Regions from separate parts of the Nocardioides zeicaulis genome, predicted to be linked through region 2. Evidence: predicted binding sites of a transcription regulator. Region 2 holds the regulator's gene; the other holds the start of a gene.
What was found. Region 2 encodes LexA, which represses DNA repair genes until DNA is damaged. Its sites were predicted from a motif close to TCGAACANNTGTTCGA; they were not measured.

Region 1 (4,654 bases), 1.1 Mb from region 2:
TCGAGGCCGTCTCGATCCCGGTGATGGCCAAGGCTCGCATCGGCCACTTCGCCGAGGCGCAGGTGCTCCAGTCGCTCGGCGTCGACTACATCGACGAGTCCGAGGTGCTCACCCCGGCCGACTACGCCAACCACATCGACAAGTGGAACTTCACGGTGCCCTTCGTCTGCGGCGCGACCAACCTCGGCGAGGCGCTGCGACGGATCACCGAGGGCGCCGCCATGATCCGCTCCAAGGGCGAGGCCGGCACCGGAGACGTCTCCAACGCCGTCATGCACATGCGCACCATCGGCGGCGAGCTGCGCCGCCTCAGCAGCATGTCCGAGGACGAGCTCTACGTCGCGGCCAAGGAGCTGCAGGCCCCCTACGAGCTCGTCAAGGAGGTCGCGGCCGCCGGCAAGCTGCCCGTCGTCCTCTTCACCGCCGGCGGCATCGCCACCCCGGCCGACGCCGCGATGATGATGCAGCTCGGCGCCGAGGGCGTCTTCGTCGGCTCGGGCATCTTCAAGTCGGGCAACCCCGCCCAGCGCGCCGAGGCGATCGTCAAGGCGACCACCTTCCACGACGACCCCGACGTCGTCGCCAAGGTCTCCCGCGGTCTCGGCGAGGCCATGGTCGGCATCAACGTCGACGAGATCCCGCAGCCGCACCGGCTCGCCGAGCGCGGGTGGTGACGCACCCCACCATCGGGGTGCTCGCCCTGCAGGGCGACGTGCGCGAGCACCTGGCCGCCCTGCGCTCGCTCGGGGCCGAGCCCGTGACTGTACGCCGCCCTGCGGAGCTCGCGGCCTGCGACGGGCTCGTCATCCCGGGCGGGGAGTCGACCACCATGGTCAAGCTCGCCCGGATCTTCGACCTGCTCGAGCCGCTGCGCGAGGCCGTCCGAGGCGGTCTCCCGGCGTTCGGGACGTGCGCCGGGATGATCATGCTCGCCGACCGCATCGAGGACGGCGCCCCGGGCCAGGAGAGCATCGGGGGGCTCCACGTCACCGTGCGCCGCAACGCCTTCGGGCGGCAGGTCGACTCCTTCGAGGAGGACCTGCACCTCGACGGCCTTGACGACCCCGTGCGGGCCGTCTTCATCCGCGCCCCGTGGGTGGAGTCGGTCGACGACGACGTCGAGGTGCTGGCCCGGGTCGAGGGGGGACCGGCCGCGGGTAGGATCGTCGCGGTGCGCCAGGGTCCCCTGATGGCGACCTCGTTCCATCCCGAGGTCGGCAGCGACGACCGGGTCCACGGCCTGTTCGTGGACCTGGTGCGCTCGGCCCGTTGACGCATCGCGCCAGACCCCGCGACAGACAGAGGTACTCATGTCAGGCCACTCCAAGTGGGCAACGACCAAGCACAAGAAGGCCGCCATCGACGCCAAGCGCGGCAAGCTGTTCGCCAAGCTGATCAAGAACATCGAGGTCGCCGCCAAGCAGGGCGGGGGAGACCCCGCGGGCAACCCGACGCTCTACGATGCCATCCAGAAGGCCAAGAAGAGCTCGGTCCCCAACAAGAACATCGACTCCGCGCTCAAGCGCGGCTCCGGCGCCGAGTCGGGTGGGGTCGACTACAAGAACATCTCCTACGAGGTCTACGGCCCGCAGGGCGTCGCCATCCTCGTGGAGTGCCTCACCGACAACACCAACCGTGCCGCGATGGAGGTCCGCACCGCCGTCACCCGCAACGGCGGCACGATGGCCGACCCCGGCTCGGTCTCGCGCCTGTTCACCCGCAAGGGCGTCGTGGTGGTGCCCAAGGCGCAGGAGGGCCGTGAGGTGAGCGAGGACGACGTCCTCGAGGCCACCCTCGACGCCGGCGCCGAGGAGGTCATGGACCTCGACGACACCTTCCAGGTCCAGAGCGAGGCCACCGACGTCGTCGCGGTGCGCACCGCGCTCCAGGAGGCCGGCATCGACTACGACTCCGCCGACGTGGAGTTCGTCGCCAGCCTCGAGATCCCGGTCGACGCCGACGGCGCGGGCAAGGTGCTCCACCTCGTCGACGCGCTCGAGGACCTCGACGACGTGCAGGACGTCTTCACCAACGTCGACATCCCCGCCGACGTGATGGCCGAGCTCGAGTCCGCCGACGCCTGAGCCCTCCCCGGCTCGCCGTCGCCCTAGCAGCGGCCCCGCCGCGCGTGTCGTCGTCGTACGACGTGCGCGGCGGGTTAGCGTGTCGGCACGAACACATGTTCGGACGACCGCAGGGAAAGGGGAGACGCGTGCGCGTGCTCGGCATCGACCCCGGGCTGACCCGGTGCGGCGTCGGCGTCGTCGACGGCAGCGTCGGACGGCCCCTGTCCATGGTCGACGTCGGCGTGATCCGCACCAGCTCCGGGCTTCCGGTCGCCGAGCGGCTGGTGACCATCGAGAAGGGCCTCGACGCCTGGATCGAGGAGCACCGCCCCGACGCGGTCGCCGTCGAGCGGGTCTTCGCCCGCTCCGACGTCAGCACCATCATGGGCACCGCCCAGGCCAGCGGCATCGCGCTGGTCGTCGCCGCCCGCCGTGGCCTGCCGATCGCGATGCACACCCCGAGCGAGGTCAAGGCCGCCGTCTCCGGCAACGGCCGCGCCGACAAGGCCCAGGTCGGCGCGATGGTGGTCCGCATCCTGCGCCTGCCCGAGCTGCCCAAGCCGGCCGACGCCGCCGACGCGCTCGCGCTCGCCATCACCCACGTGTGGCGCGGGTCGGCGAGCAGCCGGCTCGAGGCCGCCGTGGCCAAGGCCGGCCCCCGACGCACCAGCCATCCCGTGAGGACCCGATGATCGCCTTCGTCCGCGGCGAGGTCGCCGCCGTGACCCTGTCCAGCGCCGTCCTCGAGGTCGGGGGCGTGGGGCTGGAGCTGATGTGCACGCCCGGCACCCTCGCCACGCTGCGCGTCGGCCGCGAGGCGCGGCTGCCGACGAGCATGGTGGTGCGCGAGGACAGCCTCACGATCTTCGGCTTCCTCGACGACGACGAGAAGTCGATCTTCGAGATCGTCCAGACGGCCTCGGGCGTCGGGCCCAAGGTGGCCCAGGCGATCGTCGCGGTGATGAGCCCCGACGACGTGCGCCGCGCCATCGCCGCCGAGGACGTCAAGGCGCTCACCCGGGTGCCGGGCATCGGCCAGAAGGGCGCCCAGCGGATCATCCTCGAGCTCAAGGACCGCATCGGTCCGCCGGTCGGCAGCATGCCCACCGGGCCGGCCGCGCCGGTCGTCGAGCCGTGGCGCGAGCAGGTGCAGCAGGGCCTCGTCGGCCTCGGCTGGTCGGCCAAGGAGTCGGAGAAGGCCGTGGAGGCCGTCGCCGACCAGGCCGGCGACGCTCCCGACGTCGGTGCGCTGCTGCGGGCCGCGCTGCGCACGCTGAGCAGGGCGTGAGCGACGTGAACTGGGACGACACCGACGAGGACGTCGAGCTCTCCGAGGCCGAGCTCGCGCACCTGCAGCGCCTCACCGACGCCGAGGCCGACGGCGACGAGCGCGCCGTCGAGGCGGCGCTGCGCCCCAAGACCCTCGACGAGGTCGTCGGGCAGGCGCGGGTCCGAGACCAGCTCGGCCTCGTGCTCGAGGCCGCGCGCCGCCGCGGCCGCGCGCCCGACCACGTCCTGCTCTCCGGCCCACCCGGGCTCGGCAAGACCACCCTGGCGATGATCATCGCCGCCGAGATGAGCACGCCGCTCCGCCTGACCAGCGGCCCCGCCATCACCCACGCCGGCGACCTCGCCGCGATCCTGTCGGGCCTCAACGAGGGCGACGTGCTCTTCGTCGACGAGATCCACCGGATGTCGCGCCCGGCCGAGGAGATGCTCTACATGGCCATGGAGGACTTCCGGGTCGACGTGGTCATCGGCAAGGGCCCCGGCGCCACCGCGATCCCGCTGGAGATCCCGCCGTTCACCCTGGTCGGGGCCACGACCCGCGTCGGCCTGCTGCCGGGCCCGCTGCGCGACCGCTTCGGCTTCACCGCCCACCTCGAGTTCTACGAGCCCCACGAGCTCGACCAGATCGTGCACCGCTCCGCGGGCCTGCTCGGGGTCCACCTGACGTCGGAAGGGTCCAAGGAGATCGCGTCGCGCTCGCGCGGCACGCCCCGCATCGCCAACCGGCTGCTGCGCCGGGTCCGTGACTACGCCCAGGTGCGGGCCGACGGCGTGCTCTCGCTGCCCGTCGCGCAGGCGGCCCTCGACCTGTTCGAGGTCGACGAGTCCGGCCTCGACCGGCTCGACCGGGCCGTGCTCGACGTGCTGTGCCGCCGCTTCGGCGGCGGACCCGTCGGCATCTCCACCCTGGCGGTCGCCGTGGGGGAGGAGCGCGAGACCGTCGAGGAGGTCGCCGAACCGTTCCTCGTCCGGATGGGCATGCTCGCCCGCACCCCGCGGGGCCGCGTCGCGACGCCCGCGGCCTGGCACCACCTCGGCCTGACGCCCCCGGCGCTGCCGACCGTCGACTCCACGCTCTTCGACGAGGTGTGAGGCGGCCCGGCGGCGCCGCGTAGACTCCACGCGCTCACGCAGCCCCGACCCTCCGCCCCCGATCCCGAGGAGAGCCCGACCGTGAACGACCTCGCCGCCCTGCTGCCCCTGGTGGCCATCCTGGCCCTGTTCTGGTTCATGGTGGTGCGCCCGCAGCAGCGCCGCCAGCGCGAGGTGGTCTCCCTCCAGCAGAGCATCCAGGTCGG
Region 2 (4,654 bases):
CCTTCCCGAGACAACGTCAGCACCGGTGAAACTACCCATCCGGAGCTGCCGAGAAACAGTCCCAGGAGCCGATCTGTGGACAACCGCGACCAGGGTGGCGGCAGACGACACCCGGAGGAGGCCGGCCCGTGTCGTATGCCGCCACCCTCACCACGGCAGCCCGGCAAGCTGCGTAGCCGACACATCGGAGATCGACTCGCTCAACCTGCTCCCGACATGCGCCGAGGGGCGGGCCTGGTGGCCCGCCCCTCGGTCTTCCCCTTGGTTCCACCAGCCGGGGTCGAAGCGGCTGATGGAGGCCTCGCGCGTCAGTCGGTGACGACCGGGACGCGGAGCTTCTGGCCAGCCGAGAGGCTGGCGGACTCGAGGGCGTTGAGCCGCTCGATCTGATCCATCGCGGAGCGGACGTCGCCGTCGGTGGAGATGTCGCTGGCGATGTCCCAGAGGGTGTCGCCCGGGGCGACGGTGACGACCTCGGTCGGGACCTGCTGGCCCGCCGAGTCGGTGCCGACGGCGCCGCCGGCGAGCATGACCGCCACCCCGAGGACCAGGAACAGCGAGGTCAGGAAGACCACGAGCCGGCCGCGCCGGGTGAGCCGCACCGCCGAGCGACGGGCGGACGTGGCGGTGAAAGCGGGGGAAAGGCTGAGGGTGCTCATCGTGGCCTCCTGGGGAAGATCAGCCGGGTGTCTCGGTCGAAGGAATGTCTAGTGATGACCACCGACAGTGGGTCGGTCTCGCTCAGACGTTCGATCGAACGTGTGTACGACGATAGAGCAGGTGTTCGAACAGATCAAGGACCTGGGCGAACAAATGTTCGACGGCCCCGAAGGCGGCTCAGCGCCGACGCATCGACCGCCGCCCCTGGGCCGCGAACAGCCCCACGACGTGCGGCGCCGCGCCGGGTGTGAGCGCGGCAGCCCGCGCCACTCCCCCGCGCCAGCCCGGCACGGTCCGCACCACCCGCCGCGAACCGAGGAGGGCGACCGCGGCCGTCGCGACCTGGTCGACGGTGAGGATCGGGCCGCCCGAGTGCACCAGCTGGGCTCCCATCCCGTCGGGGTCCTGCGCGGCGAGCATCGCGGTGTCGGCGCCGTCAGGGCACAGCGCGTGCACCCGGACCCCGCGGGGCGCCTCGGCGTTGACCGAGGAGCTCAGCGACACCACGCCCGCCTTCGTCGCTGCTACACGCTGTAGCCGGGGGCCGGGGTGAGGCCGGCGAGCGAGGCGACGTTGACGACGTCACCTCCGGCGGGCCCGAACGCGTCGAGCGCCGCGCGGGTGCCCCACATGGTGCCGAGGAGGTTGACCTCGACCAGGCGGCGCACCTGCTCGTCGGTCAGCGCGACGAGCGTCCCGTCGTCGCCGACCCCGGCGTTGTTGAACCAGGCCGCCAGCGGGGCGTGGCGCGCAGCCTCGGCGGCCACCGCCCGGTGCGCGTCGGGGTCTCGCACGTCGTGGACCAGCCCGGCCGCTCCGATCTCTTCTGCGGTCGCGGTGACCGCCTCGGAGACGTCGGTGACCACGACCCGGTGACCGCGGGCGACCATCCGCTCGGCGATCGCCCGCCCGATCCCACGCGCCCCACCCGTTACCACACAGCTCGTCGTGCCCACGCTCGCCATGCGGCCGACCGTAGCGACACGCGGGTTCGAACAGGTGTTTGATCCGCGGGCGTCCGCGGCGCTACGGTGGCCCCACTGCTCCGGGTGGACGGAGCACGACACCAGCAGCACACCAGCAGCACGTCAGCAGGACACCGTGCCGGGAGGACTGAGCCAGATGGCCAAGCAGGACGACAAGAACGTCATCGAGATGCCCGACGGCCCGCCGGACGCCACCGGCCTGACCCCGCGCCAGCAGCGCGTGCTGGCCACGATCAAGGACTCGATCGAGACGAAGGGCTACCCGCCCTCGATGCGCGAGATCGGCCAGGCGGTCGGGCTCACGTCGTCCTCCAGCGTGGCCCACCAGCTGCGCGTGCTCGAGGGCAAGGGCTTCCTCAAGCGCGACCCCAACCGGCCCCGCGCGCTCGAGGTGTTCCTGCCCGAGGTGATGGCGGCGCGCCGCTCGATCTCGAGCGCCGACGAGTCGAGCGTCGACGAGACCGGGATCGGCGACGTCTCCCCCACCGCGGTCAACATCCCACTCGTGGGCCGCATCGCCGCCGGTGGCCCGATCCTCGCCGAGGAGCAGGTCTCCGACGTCTTCCCGCTGCCCAAGCAGCTCGTCGGTGACGGCACGCTCTTCCTCCTGGAGGTGTCCGGCGACTCGATGATCGACGCCGCGATCTGCAACGGCGACTACGTCGTGATCCGGCAGGAGCAGACGGCCACCAACGGACAGATCGTTGCGGCGATGATCGAGGGCGAGGCGACCGTGAAGACGTTCCAGCGCAAGGACGGCCACGTCTGGCTGCTCCCGCACAACAGCGCGTACGACCCGATCCCCGGCGACAACGCGACCATTCTTGGTGTCGTCACGGCGGTCCTGCGCAGCCTCTGAGGCACTCCTCGCCCGGCCTTCCGACGGCCCTCCACCCTGCGGGGCGGAGGGCCGTTGATTGTGGTGCACCGAGCGGACACGATGGCGGGACCACCCATCGCGAGGAGCCCGCATGAGCCAGGTCCAGGAGTCCTACGACTACGTCGTCGTCGGCGCCGGCGTCGCCGCCACGAGCGCCGTGAAGGGGATCCGCAGCCAGGACCCCTCCGGCACGGTCGCGGTCCTCGGCTCCGAGCCCGACAGGCCGGTCTACCGACCCGACCTGTCGAAGGCCCTCTGGCTCGACGCCGAGAAGAGCCTCGACGACTCGTGGCTCTCCGGCGACCTCGAGGACGACGACGCGGTCGACCTCCTCACCGACACGACGGTCAGCGCGATCGACCCCGGTGCCCACGCCGTACGCCTCGCCGACGGCACGACCGTCACCTACGGCAAGCTGCTGCTGGCCACCGGTGCCGAGCCGCGCACGCTCGACCTCCAGCCCGGCCCGCGCGTCCTCTACTACCGCACCGCCGCCGACTACCAGCGGCTGCGCACCCTCGCCGGCCCCGACAGCCACGTCGTCGTGGTCGGCGGCGGCTACATCGGTTCGGAGATCGCCTCGGCCCTCGTGCAGAACGACGTCTCCGTCACCCTCGTGCTCGACCTCGAGGACGTGCAGGAGCAGATGTTCCCCCGTGCGCTCGCGGCCAGCCTCACCAAGGCGTTCACCGACCGCGGCGTGACGGTGGTGCACGGCTCGGTGAGCGCCGGCGAGGACACCGGCGACGGCGTGCGGATCCGGCTCGACGACGGCACCGAGGTGGTCGGCGACGCAGCCGTGGTCGGCGTCGGCGTGCAGCCGCGCACCGGGCTCGCCGAGGCTGCCGGGCTCGAGGTCGACAACGGCGTCGTCGTCGACGAGCACCTGCGCACCAGCGCGGAGGACGTGTACGCCGCGGGCGACGTGGCGTCGTACCCCGACGCCCTCCTCGGCCGACGCCGCGTCGAGCACGTCGACCAGGCCGAGAAGTCCGGCGAGCACGCCGGCAAGGTGATGGCCGGCGCCGGCGAGGCCTACGAGTACACCCCGATCTTCTGGTCCGACATCTTCGACGCCGGCTACGAGGCGGTCGGCGAGACGAAGTCCGACCTCGACATGGTGGAGGACTGGAAGGACGGCCAGCTCGGCACCGGCGTCGTCTACTACCTGAAGCAGGGCTCCGTGCGCGGTGTGCTGCTGTGGAACGTCTGGGACAGCACCGACCAGGCTCGCGAGGTCATCAGGGAGACGCGTGACGCGCCGCTCGACGACCCCGAGGTGCTGCGCGGCCGGATCCCGTTCGGCTGACGGGGTCTCGAGGCTCGTCGCCGGAGCTCCTCGCACCCCGGCGCCCGGTGTAGCCTCGCGGCGATGTTCGAGCACGCCGGCGCGACCCCGTCCCCCGAGGTGTTCCGCACCCGTCCGGGCAACCGGCGCCGGCTCACTCCGCCGGGCGAGGCCGAGCTCGACCGGCTGGGGCTCGCCGGGGAGGCGTCGGCGTGGCTCAGCCCGCTGGCGTACAACCTCACGGTGAGCCACAGCCACCGGTTCGTCTGGTACCGCGTGGCGAAGGTGGCGACCCGGACCATCCGCCACCACTGCGAGAGCCATGGCGTGAGCCTGGACGTGGACCACGCGATGCGGGTCAGGTACCCCCTGGCCAGCTTCACCGACTACTTCACCTTCGCCTTCGTGCGCGACCCGCTCGACCGGTTCGTCTCGGCGTGGCGCGACAAGGTCGTCGGAGCCAACTACTACTCCTTCGACGACGCGACGCACGCCCGGATGCAGACGGTCGAGGAGTTCGCCCGCTGGACCGCCGCGCAGGACCTGTCGGCGGTTCCCGGCACCGACCAGCACCTCACCCTGCAGAGCCGGATGATCGATCTCAACCGGGTCGACTTCGTCGGGCGCCTGGAGACCTTCGACCGCGACTTCGCCGAGGTGTGCGAGCGCATCGGCGCGCCGACCGTGCCGACCGCCCCGCGGAACCAGACCGCGCCCGGCGGGCAGGACCGCCGGGTCTCCGACGAGCTCCGCGCGCTGGTGACCACGATGTACCGCCGTGACTACCAGCTCTTCGGCTACGACCCCGACCGCCCGTAGACCGGAGCCCGCCATGACGCT

Region 1: ruvC (crossover junction endodeoxyribonuclease RuvC) is a predicted target of LexA. The motif match lies at 2,172-2,187, and genes of this name have one in related genera.

The regions. Positions count from the first base shown of each region.
Region 1 is NZ_JBHLXH010000001.1:258,146-262,799, reverse strand. It holds gene pdxS (pyridoxal 5'-phosphate synthase lyase subunit PdxS) at 1-674, shown strand, start outside; gene pdxT (pyridoxal 5'-phosphate synthase glutaminase subunit PdxT) at 668-1,273, shown strand; gene ACFFJG_RS01370 (YebC/PmpR family DNA-binding transcriptional regulator) at 1,311-2,084, shown strand; gene ruvC (crossover junction endodeoxyribonuclease RuvC) at 2,213-2,758, shown strand; gene ruvA (Holliday junction branch migration protein RuvA) at 2,755-3,354, shown strand; gene ruvB (Holliday junction branch migration DNA helicase RuvB) at 3,417-4,448, shown strand; gene yajC (preprotein translocase subunit YajC) at 4,530-4,654, shown strand, end outside.
Region 2 is NZ_JBHLXH010000001.1:1,311,643-1,316,296, forward strand. It holds gene ACFFJG_RS06470 (LysM peptidoglycan-binding domain-containing protein) at 309-659, opposite strand; gene ACFFJG_RS06475 (SDR family oxidoreductase) at 838-1,167, opposite strand; gene ACFFJG_RS06480 (SDR family oxidoreductase) at 1,185-1,625, opposite strand; gene lexA (transcriptional repressor LexA) at 1,783-2,505, shown strand; gene ACFFJG_RS06490 (NAD(P)/FAD-dependent oxidoreductase) at 2,618-3,835, shown strand; gene ACFFJG_RS06495 (sulfotransferase family protein) at 3,899-4,633, shown strand; gene ACFFJG_RS06500 (DivIVA domain-containing protein) at 4,647-4,654, shown strand, end outside.